DNA from 2 places in the Mesobacillus sp. ABV4_180 genome. Region 2 is predicted to be linked to the other one. Evidence: riboswitches for the same ligand, from Rfam matches in the RefSeq annotation. Region 2 holds a riboswitch; the other holds the start of a gene.

Region 1 (8,009 bases), 1.6 Mb from region 2:
GACTATATCCTTACATAACAACAGCGAGTTAGATTGAAATGTAACAAAACTTTCCATAATGCCGGCAATGCTATGTACGTTTTTACTTTTCAATGTTGCCTTCAAAATTCAAATCGGTATCAATTTCCCAGTATCTTGTGAGTGTATTCCCGTTTTTGATTATGAAGCCTATTTCAACTTTTTCCGTATCGTTTTCAAAAGATAAAATGCCATGGTGTAGATAATCGTAGGTAAATCCGTTATCAATTTTGAGGGACCTGGGGCTTTGGTTAATCTCTGCTATGACTCTTTCAATCTCTGTTTGGTCATTAATCGTAACATCCGTCTCTTCCGTGCTGGTAATTGTTAATTTCTCATACTTGCCAGAAATAATTTTGTGGTTAAAGGCCCAATAGAGAATCAGAAGACTGAAAACCGTAATAAGCAAAGTTGCCGACAGCAATTTTTCCCTTTTACCCATGAACTTTCTCCTCCTTTTTACAAAAGACCAATCCATAAACGTGGATTGGTCTTCACTTTAAGAATCACAATATGACAAGCTTGATGATCGTCAGGCCGATGCCAATCAGGAAGCCGCAAACGGCCCCGTTGACTCTGATCCACTGCAGGTCTTTTCCCACATTGTTTTCCATCATGTCAATCAGTGTTTCGGTATCGAGTTTATCCAGGTTTTCTTTTACAAGTTTGCCGATCTTGGAGTGATTCCTTTCAATCAGCCCTGCAAGCTTGGCATGAAGCCAGCTCTCAATTCCGGCCACTTTCTCTTCATCTTGCTTTATTTCTTGGATGAATTTTTTCACGATTGGGATGACGGTATCGTCAACAAAGCTGTCTTGTTCAATGAAGGCAACGGCACGGGCCTTGGCCTTTGCTAATACTTCCTTTATTTGTCCTGACAGGTCCAGCTCGTCGACCATTTTATTTTTCCAGCTTTGGATTTCAAGCATCAATGCTTCCTGCTCGCTAACCTGGCCAAGTTCTTTGCGTATCTTCTCAAGAATCATATGGCGGTAACGATTATCATCCTGTTTGAGGTTTTTCATTCTTTTTAAAATAAAGGATTGCAGCATATTGCCGATTTTTTCTTCGGTGATCATATTGCTGAAGGACTGGATGGCAAATTTCAGCAGCCCGTCTGCCTGTGTCGTTTCGATTGCCTGCTTGCCAAGTTTGCCAAGAACCAATTTCGCTTCATCCTTAGAAGCCCATTTTTCTGTTTCATCTAAGACGTAATTAAACGCAGCGACGTCGTATTCCTTTGCTAAGACATGGTCCGAAGCCTTTTGCAGCAATACGGAGGTATCCGCCGAAAGCAGGAAGCCTTTGATTTCCTGTTCAATTGCCGGAGCAAATCGATCTGTATCGATTTTTTTTACAATATCCAGGCTGAAGGACTGGATGCTCTTTTTTACAGAATCGGAGTGCAGCTCTTTTTCAACCGTGTCGAAGATTTTATCCAGAATATGAATCTGCTTGAACTTATCCATGATGCTCTCTTTCGTGAGCCAATCATTTTCAAGCATATTGATTAACGCGTGAGTGACTTTTTCCCGATTTTTTGGCAAAAGTGCGGTATGCGGAATCGGAATGCCGAGTGGATGCCTGAATAGCGCCGTAACGGCAAACCAGTCTGCCAGTCCCCCTACGAGTCCGGCTTCAAAGCCGCCCATCAGCAGTTTGCCAATCAATGAATCATGAAATGGCATTGTCGCGATAAATCCCGCTCCCATGATCGCCAGCGAAATTGCAGCAAGATGTCTAGATTTCTGATCTCGTTTATTCATATTACTCCCTCTGTTACTGTTTGATTGGTCCTTTTTTGGCGCAGCGTTGCAACGCTTCCTGTGATTAGCCTGAAAAAGAATTCTCTTCTAATATATTAACCAATTTATAGGGGGTAAAGCTATAAAAAAGAAAAGTCCCAGGAGATCATGTCTCCTGGGACTTGTTCGTGCTGCTATTTCATCCACTCTGGCTTTCCAAATCCTTTGAATTCTTCATCGATGACTTTTTCAAATTCATCGGATTCCACTACCTCTTTGATGTCCTTTGCAAATTGTGCATTTTCATCTTTCGTATTGATGACAACGCGGTTGCGGTACTGATCTGGCATGTTTTCAAGCTGCAGCGCATCAAGTAGATCCATTTTTGCTGCAAGCGCAAAGTTTCCTGGTACTGCTGAAAGGTCGACACTTTCCACTGCTCTTGGAAGCTGAGCTGCTTCGATTGGCTTGAACTGAAGGTTCTTGACGTTGTCTTTTACATCCTTCTCAGAAACAGTGAGCGGGTCTGCATTCGTATCAAGAGTGATCAGCCCTGCATCTTCAAGAATCAGGAAAGCACGTGCTGCATTTGTCGGATCATTTGGGATCGCGATGGCAGAACCTTCTGCTACTTCATCCAATGACTTGAATTTCTTAGAGTAGATGCCCATTGGCGCTGTCGGCACGACGATGACTTCTGATAGCTCAAGATTATGTTCTTTCGCGAAGTTTTCCATATAGACTTTGTGCTGGAAAAGGTTTGCGTCAAGGTCTCCTTTGGACAATGCCAGGTTCGGCTGGATGTAGTCACTGAATTCGACGACTTTTACTTCATAGCCTTTTTTCTCAAGGAGAGGCTTGATGCCTTTCGTGACCATATCGCTGTAAGGTCCGGATGTCGCCCCTAATGTTACCTGTTTTTTGTCTGCGCTTGCCTCACCATTTGAGGCAGAGTCACTGCCGCATGCAGCAAGCAGACCGATTGATAATAACAATACTAATGCGAAGAATAATTTTTTCATTTTAACATAACCCCCAATTTTTTTTATCTTTTATCTTTTATCTACTACTCTTGCAATTCTGTCCCCGCCGAACTGAATCAGCTGAACGAGGCAAATCAAAATGATGACGGTCGTGATCATAATGGTATTGTCGTACCTGTAATAACCGAAACGGATCGCCAGGTCACCCACTCCGCCACCTCCGACGATACCAGCCATAGCTGAGTACGCAACCAGGCTGATGATTGTAATCGTGACTCCCTGTACAATGCCCGGCTTTGCTTCAGGTATCAGGACATCCTTGATGATCATCCATGGAGTCGCGCCTGTTGCCACTGCTGCTTCGATGACACCTTTATCGATTTCCCGCAAGCTTTGCTCTACGATTCTCGCAAAAAATGGGATCGCCGCGACCGATAGAGATACAGATGCAGCAGTCGGCCCGATTGTCGTGCCGGCAATCAAATTCGCCAATGGCAGCAATGCAATTAACAGGATGATAAAAGGAACGGAGCGGATCATATTGACGATGAAACCGGCAATGTTTTTGAAAATCTGATTTTCCAGGAAAAGGCCTTTGTCAGTGACAAAGAGCAGCACTCCTGTAGGGAGGCCCACGATAATCGCCACAAGGATGGAGATTCCGACCATGTAGATTGTTTCGAAGAATGCTTTGTTCAATTCCGGCAGCATTGAAATAATGTTATCAAGCAGCATCGTGAATCACCTCCAAGTTTTTCGTCCTTGCTGCGATATACGCAATGGCACGGTCTATCTCATCGTGATCTCCAGAAACCTCCATTATGAAGATTCCTAATGGGATGTCTTGAATATACTCAATCTTCCCGTGGAGGATATTTCCCCTCACCTTGAATTTTTGGAATACATCCGAGATCACGCCCTGCTCGGCAATCTCACCCTCGAAATAAATCTTGATCAGTTTGCCATCCCGTTCTCCAAGAAGCCTTTCCGGAAGCTCGAATTGGAGGATGGAGTTGACGAAGTCCTTTGTGAGCGGCTGCTGCGGATTGGCAAAAACATCATAGACATTGCCCTCTTCAATGATTTTGCCATCCTGCATGACGGCCATCCTGTCGCAGATTGTTTTGACCACTTCCATCTCATGAGTGATCAAGACAATCGTGATGCCAAACTCTCTATTAATCTTTTTCAGTAAAGCTAAAATAGAGCGGGTGGTGCTTGGATCAAGAGCCGAGGTCGCTTCATCGCATAACAGGACGGATGGATTATTCGCCAATGCTCTGGCAATGCCGACACGCTGTTTTTGGCCGCCTGACAACTGAGCGGGATAGACATCTTTCTTATCCGAAAGGCCGACCATATGTAAAAGCTCTAGTACTCTTTCATTTATTTCTGCTTTCGGAGTGCCGGCAGCTTTTAACGCAAAAGCTATGTTTTCACTCACTGTCCTGGCGCTAACAAGATGAAAATGCTGAAAAATCATTCCAATTTTCAAGCGGGCTTTCCTTAATTTACTCTTGTTCAAAGATGTAAGCTCGACACCGTCAATGATAATTTCACCCGATGTCGGCTTTTCAAGGAGATTGAGGCATCTGATCAAAGAACTTTTCCCCGCACCGCTATATCCGACAATTCCATAGATTTCTCCCTTTTCAATTCTCAATGAAACATTGTCAACGCCTGTGACTTTCCCCTTTTTTGTTTCATATAACTTGACCAGCTTCTTTACTTCGATCATGCTTCACACCCCCGGCTCATGATTTCTGAAAAATAAAAAATGCCTCTTTCATTCATAGAAAGAGGCATCGTAAGCATCTATACGACTTATCTTTCAGAATGAAAACATTCTGCAGGAAGTGGCACCTTTCCTAAAAAGGAGGTTGCCGGACGTCATAGGGCCTAATCCCTCGGTCACTCTTGATAAGTTTCTTATTAAATTAATTTCGATAATTGAAATATTAAAACCATCTGATTAGTTTGTCAACATTGTTTTTTCAGTAAATAACAATTGGTATCGCTTACATCATTGGGAGAGTAAGAGGAAAATTTTTTCAGTTGATTGTCATTTGACTGAATAGAACAGCCGGTGATAAAACAAAAAAACCTTGTTCATGATAGAACAAGGGCTCCATAAAGAAGTGCTCCGGCGACGACATAGGCTGGATGAACTTTCATTTTTTCCATCAGGACGAAGCTGATTCCGCCGATGAGGATTGTCTGCAGCATGCCGACTCCTTCATAGGAGGAGAAGAAGAAATCATAGGTCATTATTCCAAGCAGCACGGCAATGACTGGCCTGACAACAATGGTCAGCCTTTTTACCTTTGGCGAATCCTTGAACTTCATCAGCAGGCCAAGCAGGCTGATCATTAAAATCAGGGATGGGGCCACAGTGGCAAAAACACCGACTGCGGCGCCGATCATTCCACCCTCGACATAACCAATATAGCCGGCCATCTTTGTAGCAATTGGTCCTGGCAATGCATTGCCCATTGCTAGAACTTCACTGAATTCATTGACTGTCATCCATTTATAACGGTCTACTACTTCATTTTCTATTAGCGGAATGGAGGCCGGTCCGCCGCCATACCCCAAAATCCCAGGGATGAAAAAGGCCAGAAAGATCTGGAAATAAATCATTGCTGTCCGTCTCCCTCTTGTTTATTTTCAGGTGTGGAAGCGTCTTTTTTAAACAAGGCACCCAGCAGCAGGACGAAGATCAATATTGCAGGATGCAAATGCAGGAACTGCACCAGAACCAGACTCCCAATCAGCGCAACAGCCGTCCATCCCCAGCCAAGCTTTGAGGTACCTGATTTCTTGATGAAATCCCATGTAAGCACAGCCAGCATGACCGCAACCACTGGCACAACAGCGTCTGCCATTCCTTTAACCCAGGGCTCGTCCTTATATGAATTCAGGCCCGTCAATAGCAGGATCATCAGGATAATCGTCGGGATCATCGTGGCTGACAAGGCAGTGATCATTCCCAGGAAACCACCTACACGATAACCAATATAACCGGCCATCTTGGTCGCGATCGGTCCTGGCAATGCATTTCCGAGGGCAAGAATGTCACCGAACTCATCAGAGTCCATCCATTTATATTTTTCTACCACTTCCTTATGCACAAGGGGAATCGACGAAGGACCACCGCCATATCCGAGGATTCCAACACGAAAAAACGCAAAGAATAAATCTGCCTGTTTCAATTCTTCACCTACTCATCTAATAGTCCGTCAAAACAGTCACTAGTTTATGCTTCTTTTTTCTTATTATAGACTCATAAGAGCCCTGCTGCATGACATAAAGCAAACACGACTTTAATAATATTTCCCTGATAGAAAAGTTTCCGTAAAAAAGTACCATAGCGACAAGCTATGATACTTTTTCAAATTACTGATTAAATTTGAAAACAGACACTGAGTCGTTTAAATCATTTGTCAGCTTTCGTAAATCTGTAACCTTGCGAGATAAGTTGCCGAAAGCGGATAATTGCTCAGCAGTGGATGCGGAAATTTCTTCACTTCCTGCAGCTGTCTCTTCAACGACTGCACTGATCGATTCAACATTATAAAGGACCTTAGCGCCAAGTTCTTTTGATGCCTCCATGCCCTTAACCAAGTGTGATATTTTTTCCGAGATGCCGGTCACCTTTGATTCAATGTTTTCAAATGCTGTCATCGTTAAGTTCATAGAATTCATCTGTTCATCTGCGATGATTCCACCCTTATTCACTGCGTCAGCGATTTCATCGAGTCCATTTTTGAGCAAGTTGACCACATCAAATATTTGAGTGGTGGCAGTGTTCGATTCCTCTGCCAGTTTCCTGACTTCTGAAGCAACGACCGCAAACCCTTTCCCTGCTTCACCAGCCCTCGCTGCTTCGATCGCCGCATTTAAGGCCAATAGGTTTGTCTGCGCCGCAATTGCCGAAACGGCTGAAGCCATGTCTTCAATTTTGGCTGCATAGCCGAAGAATTGATCGGTCGCAGCCTGTATTGAATATGAAGCATTCTTATTTTCAGTAATCAAAACCTTCTGCTGCTCGATCGCTTCTCTGCCTTCACCAATAGCATCCACCGTTTCCTTGCTATAGGAAGAGGATTCCTGGGTATGATCCAGGTTAAGCATTATTTCTTTATCCATATCTTCAATCAGCTGGACAGATTGCTGTAAATCCTCTGAAACATTTTGCGCTCCCGCAGACAGTTCATCCGTTGAGACAGCGACCTGATTAGAGATTTCAGTAAGCGAAACATTTTCCTGTTCGATCTCCTCAGCAAAGTTCTCCACTTCCTTGCTCGCTATATTGACCTTTTGCAGCAAAGCAGTCAATTGTTTAGCCATCAATTCGAAGGACTCATTCAATATTCCCAGCTCATCTTTGTATTTATACGAAACTTTATCGATCATTAAATTCCCTTTGGCAATTTCCTGTGCATTCACAGCGATTTGTTTCAGCGGTTTTGTGATTGAACTAGTCAGCCTGATTCCTATTCCCCCAGCAACTACGATCAGCAGAATACTGCCAATGATAGCAGAGAGAATGATGAACTGGATTTGATTCTTCAAGTCCTCTTGTAAGAAATCATAATGTTCATTTACCTGGATATTCAGGAGATGAAGATCATTCAGCACACCCTCGCTGCGAAGTGACTGCCTCTTCACTTCTGCGCTGCTTTTCTCATCAAGAGCTTTTTCTGCTTCTGATTGAAGAGAAGTGAATTTTTCAAATGCCTTGTCCAGCACCTTTTTGCTTTCGCCTTGTTTAATAAGACTTTGTGCCTTAGTAAAAATCTGAGTCGTTTTCTCCATTTTTGCCAGGGCTTCCTGTCTATTGCCTTCTGTAGGGTTAAAAGAAAAATTACTAAGTGATTGCTTCGCAGCTGATGTTTCCGCCTGAAGGTTCTGCACTGTCAGCAATACTTGTACATAATCCTGGTTCGATGCCTGAACCATCAGCATCCTGTAAATGATGAACGAAATCATCACAACCGATAAACCAATGGCCAGTAATAAGTTAAGCAGCAACTTCTTCTTGATTGTCATGTTGGTTCCTCCAGTAGCAGCTGTTAATCCAGCTGGATTGAAACTTCATTCCTTGATAGTTTAGCTTCCAAATCCTTTAAGTTTTTTTCCTGCTCAGGAGTAAGCTTTATCACCCTGATTGGTGCAAGGCCAACTCCTTTTTCGTTTATGCCCAGCTCGATTTGTTTTGCAGCAAGCTTCTTTTCTGACTGAAATTCCTTGACTGTTTCAT
Region 2 (8,009 bases):
TGCTTCAACCGCACTTGTTACTAGCTCAGTATGCGGGTTGTATTCCTCTCTAAGCTCGGCATCAGCAAATCCGTCGATTGCCAAAATCGAACCGCTTTTCACGCCTTTTAATGCCGAGATGACAAACAAGGCCGAGTTTTCCATTTCTACAGCAATGACTCCAGCTTTTTTGTAGAGCTGGTGCGGGAATTCGATTACTCCTGAGTAAAAGGCATCGAGTGTCAAAGTAATGCCCTCGCTCACCTTAATTTTATCCGCAATATTGGACGTCGCTCGGGATAGTGCTTCAACAATCGTTCGATCTGCTACAGCAGGGAAACCCGGTGGCACAATTTGCTTTGTAAGCCCATCACAACTTACGGAACCGGTACTAATGACAAGACTTCCTGGCGCGATTTCCTTTTGATAAGAGCCTGCAGTGCCAACGCGGATGATGGCTTTTGCTCCACCCATAATCAACTCTTCGAAGCAGACTGCCGCCCCAGGTGCACCGACGCCATGACTAACGACAGCGACATCCTTTCCTTTCCATTTTCCTATGTAGCTGTGGTATTCCCGATTCTCAGCTAATAAGCTTGGTTCAGCAAGTGTCGAAGCAATTTTTTTAGCACGGGATGGATCACCGCAAACAATGACTCTTTCAGGAAGCATTTCTGAATCAATTTTCAAATTTGGCAGTTGTTTAGTCAAAGTCTTTTCTCTCCCATTCGTCCTCTGGTATCGGCAGGTCCTCCCCTGAGAAGCGTTCCTCTTTAAATGGGTCAGCATTGATATGGAACCCGTTTTGCTCCCAGAAGCCTGGTTTATTTTCATCGATGAATTCAATCCCGCGAATCCACTTCACACTTTTCCAGAAATAGAGATGTGGAACAATGAGCCTTAACGGCCAGCCATGCTTGTCTGTCAGCGGACTTCCTTCAAAGGAATGGGCGAGAAGCACATCGTCGCGCACAAGATCACTCAGTTGAAGATTCGCGGTATAGTCTTGGTCTGCATGCAGCATGACATACTGACTGTTCGGCTGAATTCCGAGCTCCTTGATGAAATCGGTGAACCTCACTCCTGTAAAAGTATTATCGAAGCGGGACCAGCGTGTCACACAATGGATATCAACGGTTACAGAGGTTTGCGGCATGTTCAGCATCTGGTCGTACGTTACGACCGCCTCTTTCTCGACAGCACCGAAAACCTTCATATTCCATGTTTTCAAGTCATAAACAGGCACTTCCCCTTCATGGAGAATTGGAAAGCGTTCGGTTAATGCCTGACCAGGCGGCAGTCTTTTGGCAAGAGTCGGGTCAACAGCCGGTACTCTCGTTCGTTTGATTCGTTCTGCTTTGTTCAAGTTCATCGTCATCCCCCTATCTTGTACTTTGCTGTCCTGACAGCTGTGATGCTGCTCCTTTATCCTTCAAAAAGAACATCGCCACAATCGTGATGATATAAGGAAGCATGGCGGTCAGCTGAGTTGGCATCGAGAATCCCTGCATTCTTATGCTCAATGCGTCGGTAAGTCCGAACAACAGACTAGAACCAAGTATGCCAATTGGATGGGACTGTCCGAGCATCATCGCGACTAATGCGATAAAGCCGCGGCCTGCAGTCATCCCTTCCGTGAACATCGTCACCTGGCCAAGGGACAGCTGTGTCCCAGCTAAACCGCAAAGCACACCGCTCATTACGATCGCCCCAAATTGAATACCTGTCACTTTCAGGCCCAGGCTTTTTGAAGCGGATAAATTCTTGCCTACTGCTAATAAACGGAATCCAGCAACCGTTTTATACATGAAAATATAAAGAAGAATGGCGGCTAAGAACGCAATGTACACAAGTGGAGAGTGGCCAGAAAGCACCTTCCCGATCACTGGAATATTCTCTATCAGCGGAATGTCCCATTTTGGCAGACCCTCCATGTTTTTATCGTAAAAGGCTCCTTTTACATCAAATAGCGCCCTTAGTAAAAAAGTCGTCAATCCTAGTACAAGGAAATTGATGGCGATTCCCGCCACGATAGGGTTTCCCTCAAATTTAATTGTCACTACACCAAAGAGCAGTGAAACAAAGACGGAGCCGGCAATTCCGGACAGTACTGCTACAAATATGCTCCCGCTGTAATAATTTCCGGCAATAGCTGAAAAGGCTCCTGCAAGGACTAGTCCTTCCAGTCCTACGTTAAATATCCCAACCCTGGCACATAGCGCGCCTCCAAGTGCCGCCAGCAATATCGGACTTACCATGCGGATAGCTGATACAAACAGCGAATAATCAAAGAGATCCATTGGCTGCACCTGCTTTCTTTCTTAAATTCCACCATTTAAACGCAAACCTGGCTGAAATGAATAGGATCAAGACACCCTGTATGACACTGGCAATTTCCAAAGGCACTTCCGTGTTGCGTTCCATGCCCATTGCACCGGTCTGCAAGGCTGCCAGCAATATCGCAGCGACTGCTGTCCCGAGTGGATTCGAATTCGCCAAAAGGGCTGCCATCAAACCAGTCCAAGCATACCCCGGGACTGTTAAAGCTCCTTCTACATAGCGGTATTGAGAACCAAGGACCTCTGCCGAACCTGCCAGCCCCGAAATCCCACCACTGAAAAACATACTGAAAAATAGTACCTTCGTTTTATTGATTCCGCCATATTCTGCAAAGAACGGATTGTGGCCGAGCATCCGGACCTCGTAACCAGCTGATGTGTATTTAAGCACAAAATACAAAATGGCTGCACAAAAAATTGCAAGGATAAACCCAAAATGAAGGCTCATGCCCGGGAACAGCTTTGGCAGCCATGCTGACTGATCAACCATTGGTGTTTGTGCCAGAGCTGCTGAGCCCGATTTATCCTGAAACGGCTTAGCTACAAGAAAGCCTGTAAACAAAACAGCAACGTAGTTTAATAGCAGCGTCGATATGAGGAGCTGAACCTTGAACTTCGCTTCCATCCAGGCTGCAAATAAAGCCCAGAGCCCGCCTGCAGATATACCGGCGACTAATGCCAAAATCATTTTTAAAAAACCTGGGCCTGGTACATAGAGTGCAGTTAAAGCTGCGGCAATAGCTCCTAATACCATCTGACCTTCTGCACCCAGGTTGAAAACCCCAGCGCGAAAAGCCAATGCAAGACCGACTCCAATAAGAATAATTGGAGTCGCACGTGCAAAGGTCGCCGTTACGAAATAAAAGCTTCCAAACGCTCCATTCCACATCACTTTGTATGTTTCTGCAACTGACTCACCTATCAGGCTGATGGCCAGCGCTCCGGTAAGGATCCCGATCATCACCGCGAACAGCGGCTGAACCAATCCTCTAAACGACTGTTGCAGTTTTCTCTGAACCTTCATTGACTTTCCCTCCTGCCATAAGCACACTCAGCTTTTCTTCTGTTGCATCCTTTCGATCGAGCATTCCCACGATTTTCCCCTCATACATGACAGCGATCCGGTCAGATAATGCTAAAATCTCAGATAATTCGGATGATACGAGCAGGATGCCATCCCCATTATTTCGCTTGGCTAAAATTGCTTCATGGATATATTCCATTGCACCAATATCCACTCCTCGTGTTGGCTCAGCAGCAATCAAGAAATCCGTATCAAAACCTAATTCCCTTGCGACGATCAATTTCTGCAAATTTCCGCCTGATAAATTCGCTGCCTTTTCATCCATTGAGGATGTCTTGATTTCATACTTTGAAATCCATTCACTGACAAAGCTGCGGAAAGCCTTTTTATTCAAAATAGAACGTCGGTTGAACTTTTTTTGCTTGTAGTAGCCCATGAATCCAGTGTCTACAATTGTGGCTTCCTTTGCCGCTCCCCACAGATATCGATCCTCAGGAATATGGGATAATCCTGCATCGCGTCTGAAAGCTACGGATGTACCTGTTACATCCTGACTTCCTAAAAGAATCGAGCCATGATCAACATTTTTTAAACCGGAGATAGCCTGGATTAGCTCGGACTGTCCATTTCCAGAAACCCCTGCGATTCCAAGGACTTCCCCTCTATGTACACTTAAGCTGACATTATCCAAAACAGGTTTGGAACCTTTCGCACCTATGGTCAGTTCCTTTACTTCAAGGAGAATTTCCCCTTTCACCTTAGACCTGTCAGCAAGCTCCTTAATCTCTCTGCCCACCATTAACTTTGCCAGTTCATCGACAGTTGTTGCTGATATTTGAACATGACCTGCTACCCTTCCGTTCCTGAGAACCGTGATCTGGTCCGCCACCTTCATGACTTCTCGCAGCTTATGGGTAATCAGGATGATGCTTTTCCCTTGATTGGCAAGGAAACGAATGGTCGCTAACAGTTCATCCACTTCCAATGGTGTCAGGACAGCGGTCGGCTCATCGAGGATGATAATATCTGCGCCCTGATATAGAACCTTGAGGATTTCAATCCGCTGCTGCTCCCCGATAGAACACTCGCCTGTTTTACGTGAAGGGTTAACCGAAATCCTGTGTTTTTCTGCAAGCTGACGGACAGCTTCAGCTGCTCCCTTTCGGTTGAAAAACCCAAAGGTGCGCGGCTCGCGGCTAATGACGATATTCTCTGTCACTGTAAAATCGGGGTAAAGCATGAAGTGCTGATGAACCATGCCAATTCCATGCGCAATCCCATCCTGGGGGCCTGAAAATCTTACTGATTTCCCATCAAGCAGAATGTCTCCGCTCGTCGGCTGTTCGAGTCCATAGAGCATTCGCATCAACGTCGTTTTACCAGCGCCGTTCTCCCCAACAATTGCGAGTACTTCCCCTTTTTTTAGCTTAATTGATACGTCGTCGTTAGCAAGGAAATCACCATATTTCTTGGTCATAGATTTCATTTCTAAGCGATAGGTCATTGCCTTCCCTCCCCGGTACAAATGGAAACCGACTACAAGCGCAGTCGGTTCATTTTTTTCTCAAATTAATTGTTTAATGGATTTTTAATTACTTTTTTACCAGATATGATTTCATCATGAAGAGCTTTGACTTTGTCGATGACTTCCTGGCCAACGAATGCGTTCAAAGGTGTCTTGCTTTCATGAGTCACATAAGTCAAACCCACACCCTTATCTTTAAGACCATACTCAACGATTCCAGCTTTAAAAGTACCTTCTGTAAATGCTTTTACCGTTTCGTAAGCTGCTGCGTCCGTACCCTTCAGCTGTGAAAGTACGACATGCTCAGGGTCTACTTCTGTGCGGTCTACGTCCTGGCCTGCTGTGAAGAATCCTTTTTCTTTCGCTGCTTCAAATACTCCAAGGTCACCTACAGCAGCTGCTCCTGCAATGAAATCTGCTCCTCTTGAAGCCTGAAGGAAGGCTAATTCCTTCGCTTTTGCAGGATCTGTGAAGCTGCCAACATAGTTTACAAGAAACTCAGCATCCGGATTTGTCTCTTTCAAGCCTTCTTCAAAAGCCACTGTCCATTTCTTTAAAAGCGGAATGTCCATTGCAGCTACCATTCCTACTTTATCTGTTTTAGTTGACAGACCAGCCGCTGCACCAAGCAAGTAAGCTGCCTCATATTCTCGGAAGTTGACACTTTGTACGTTCGGTAAATCTACAATCGTATCAATAATCGCAAACTGTCGCTCCGGGTTTTCAGCCGCTACCTTTTTCAATGCATCCTCCGATTCGAAAGAAGAAGTGATGATCAGGTCATAATTTTCCGCAACAGCTACACGAAGGTTTTCTTCAATTGCTGAGTGATCAGTCGATTCAATTGTCTTTACTTCCACGCCAAACTCTTTTGCTGCTTTTTTTGCTCCCTCATCCATCTGCTGGAAGAAAGGGTTCACACCAATTTTCTCTGGCAGAACAAGCGCGATTCTCTTTTTGCTTTCTTTTCCTTCTCCATCCGCCTTTTTGGAAGACTCGTCAGCTCCACAGCCTGCCACTAGAAGAACTGCTAAAATTGTAAACAACGCCAAAAGTTTTTTCATGATGATCCCCCTAAAATTAATGTTCGCTTATTATATTTTCTACATTACTAGATTAATTGATTCTTAGCTTGAATACAACAAAAAACGTATATTAATTTCAATACCACCAACAATGTTCGTGTTTTTGTTGTTTCCTGCAATTAAAAAACCTCTTCCCAGGGAAATAGGAAGAGGTAAATAAACCAGCACTCTTCCTCATCTTTCAGAACAATGTGTTCTGCAGGATTTGGCACCATTCTATTTTGGTAATAGCGGTTGCCGGGCGTCATAGGGCCAGTCCCTCTGCCTCTCTTGATAAGGAAATCCATTATGTAGTTTTTTACATTAGTAACATAAAAATAAAATAAACTTAGAATTCATTATAACCAATATATCATAAATAGCAATATGTTTTTAGAAAAATCAGAACAACACTTATAAACTGTGATACATACGCAAATCCAGTTCATACCTTGCCGTCATTTCTTCTCTCATGAAATTCATCCTATTTGACAATTATCTTTTGAACGATAGAGTTTAACCTTAAACGTATTACATCAAATCTTATAATATGACAGTACTCTTAACCTTCAAGTTTCCAATCTTCTTCGAGCACATATATTCTTTTAATGTGACCGTACATCGGGCTTCCTTCTGACTTCGGGCACATAATTTCATTTTATGTTACCGTCATCCGGGTTTCCTCGAGACTTCGGGCATATAATTTCATTTTATATGACCGACATCCCGGGTTTCCTCATGACTTCGGGTACATCCACCTTGTCATATTTGCCCATATCAATAATCCCCCCTTTTAACCGCTCATTCGCTCTCCCACCCACAACCAAATCCAAACAAAAAAGCTGCCGGGCACAAGTCCCAACAGCCTCGTTCTCCCTACAACCGCGGGTCGACAGGGTCTTTTTCCATTGCCAGGGTGGCAAGGACGCATTCATGTACTCTCTCGATGGATTCTCCATTTACGAAGCGGCGGATGCCTTCGATTCCCAGCGCAAATTCCTTCAGCGCGAGCTTCTGCTTTTTGCCTGTATTGCGTTTTTTCAGCCTGCTTAGGTTTTCGGGGTGCAAATAGTCCATGCCGTAAATGATTCTCAGGTATTTTCTGCCTCTGACTTTGATCGCTGGCTGGAGCAGTTTCCCCTTGCTTCTCGTGATATAATGCTCAGGTTTGATGACGATTCCTTCGTGCCCGTCCTCGGTCGTCTCTTCCCACCACTTGATCACTTCCGCCTCACTCGATGAGTTGTCGATGATTTTGTATTCGGTGGCGACAAACAAGCTTGAATAGCTGGCGAACTCATGGTTCATTTTCATATGCCATTCATGCGTTTCATCGAAGAACGTCCTGTTGCTATGGGCCAGCACATGGAAAGGAGCGATTTGGATATCGTCAAGATTGACGACATCCCAGCAATACCCTTGAAAAACCTCTGCGAACTCTTTGGCATTGTTCAATTTTTCATTGTATTCTTCAAGCCATCCAGACAGAGCAGGATTATCCTTAGCTGCATCAGCTAATTTATCCTGCAACATAGCCCGATCCATCATCGCATTCTCGGCAACATGGGCATACTGTTTGCTGATCAGGTCCTTTGCCTTCAAGTTCCATGGCATGATTTCGGCATCGAGCAGAACGTAATCGGTCTGATGCTTGGTAAAATAATCATTGTTGTGCAAATCATCATTCAGTTTGCGGACAATCTCCAGCTCAAGATGGTTCTCGAAAAACTGCCTGCCGGTTCTTGTATAAATCGTACCTAACGTCTCTATTCCAATGTGTTTTTTCGCTGAGGCATGGTCCTTGAACAAGAACAGAATGCCGCGGCTCCCCATATGCTTTTTTTCCGCGACCATTTTTTCAATGCCGTTGCTTCGATAATACTCAATTGCCTCCAAAGGATGTTCCAGGTATATTTCCTTGGAGGATGGCGACGGTGTCGGACTCATGGTTGGCGGAATATAAAGCAGCTGTTCAATCGGGATTGTATGGTGAGAAACCGTATCAATCGCTGGCTTGACTGTTTCTGCCGGAACCGCTACCTCGCCAAACTCCTCGGTTAGCACGGAATATCCATGAA

The links. Region 2 has a riboswitch for S-adenosylmethionine ahead of ACXAEA_RS13710 (BMP family protein). Riboswitches for the same ligand answer to the same signal wherever they lie in the genome.
Region 1: it holds a riboswitch for S-adenosylmethionine, as region 2 does, so the genes downstream of both, ACXAEA_RS05185 (methionine ABC transporter ATP-binding protein) here and ACXAEA_RS13710 (BMP family protein) in region 2, are expected to answer to the same signal.

The regions. Positions count from the first base shown of each region.
Region 1 is NZ_JBSWTJ010000001.1:1,045,775-1,053,783, reverse strand. Features, by position in the region: gene ACXAEA_RS05205 (hypothetical protein) at 83-460, opposite strand; gene ACXAEA_RS05200 (DUF445 domain-containing protein) at 525-1,784, opposite strand; gene ACXAEA_RS05195 (MetQ/NlpA family ABC transporter substrate-binding protein) at 1,958-2,785, opposite strand; gene ACXAEA_RS05190 (methionine ABC transporter permease) at 2,816-3,481, opposite strand; gene ACXAEA_RS05185 (methionine ABC transporter ATP-binding protein) at 3,471-4,484, opposite strand; SAM riboswitch class I at 4,568-4,673, opposite strand; gene ACXAEA_RS05180 (chromate transporter) at 4,856-5,386, opposite strand; gene ACXAEA_RS05175 (chromate transporter) at 5,383-5,958, opposite strand; gene ACXAEA_RS05170 (methyl-accepting chemotaxis protein) at 6,143-7,798, opposite strand; gene ACXAEA_RS05165 (BMP family lipoprotein) at 7,822-8,009, opposite strand, start outside.
Region 2 is NZ_JBSWTJ010000001.1:2,687,217-2,695,225, forward strand. Features, by position in the region: gene ACXAEA_RS13685 (nucleoside phosphorylase) at 1-651, opposite strand, end outside; gene ACXAEA_RS13690 (sulfite oxidase-like oxidoreductase) at 683-1,345, opposite strand; gene ACXAEA_RS13695 (ABC transporter permease) at 1,362-2,279, opposite strand; gene ACXAEA_RS13700 (ABC transporter permease) at 2,266-3,342, opposite strand; gene ACXAEA_RS13705 (ABC transporter ATP-binding protein) at 3,308-4,846, opposite strand; gene ACXAEA_RS13710 (BMP family protein) at 4,912-5,931, opposite strand; SAM riboswitch class I at 6,124-6,232, opposite strand; gene ACXAEA_RS13715 (polynucleotide kinase-phosphatase) at 6,808-8,009, opposite strand, start outside.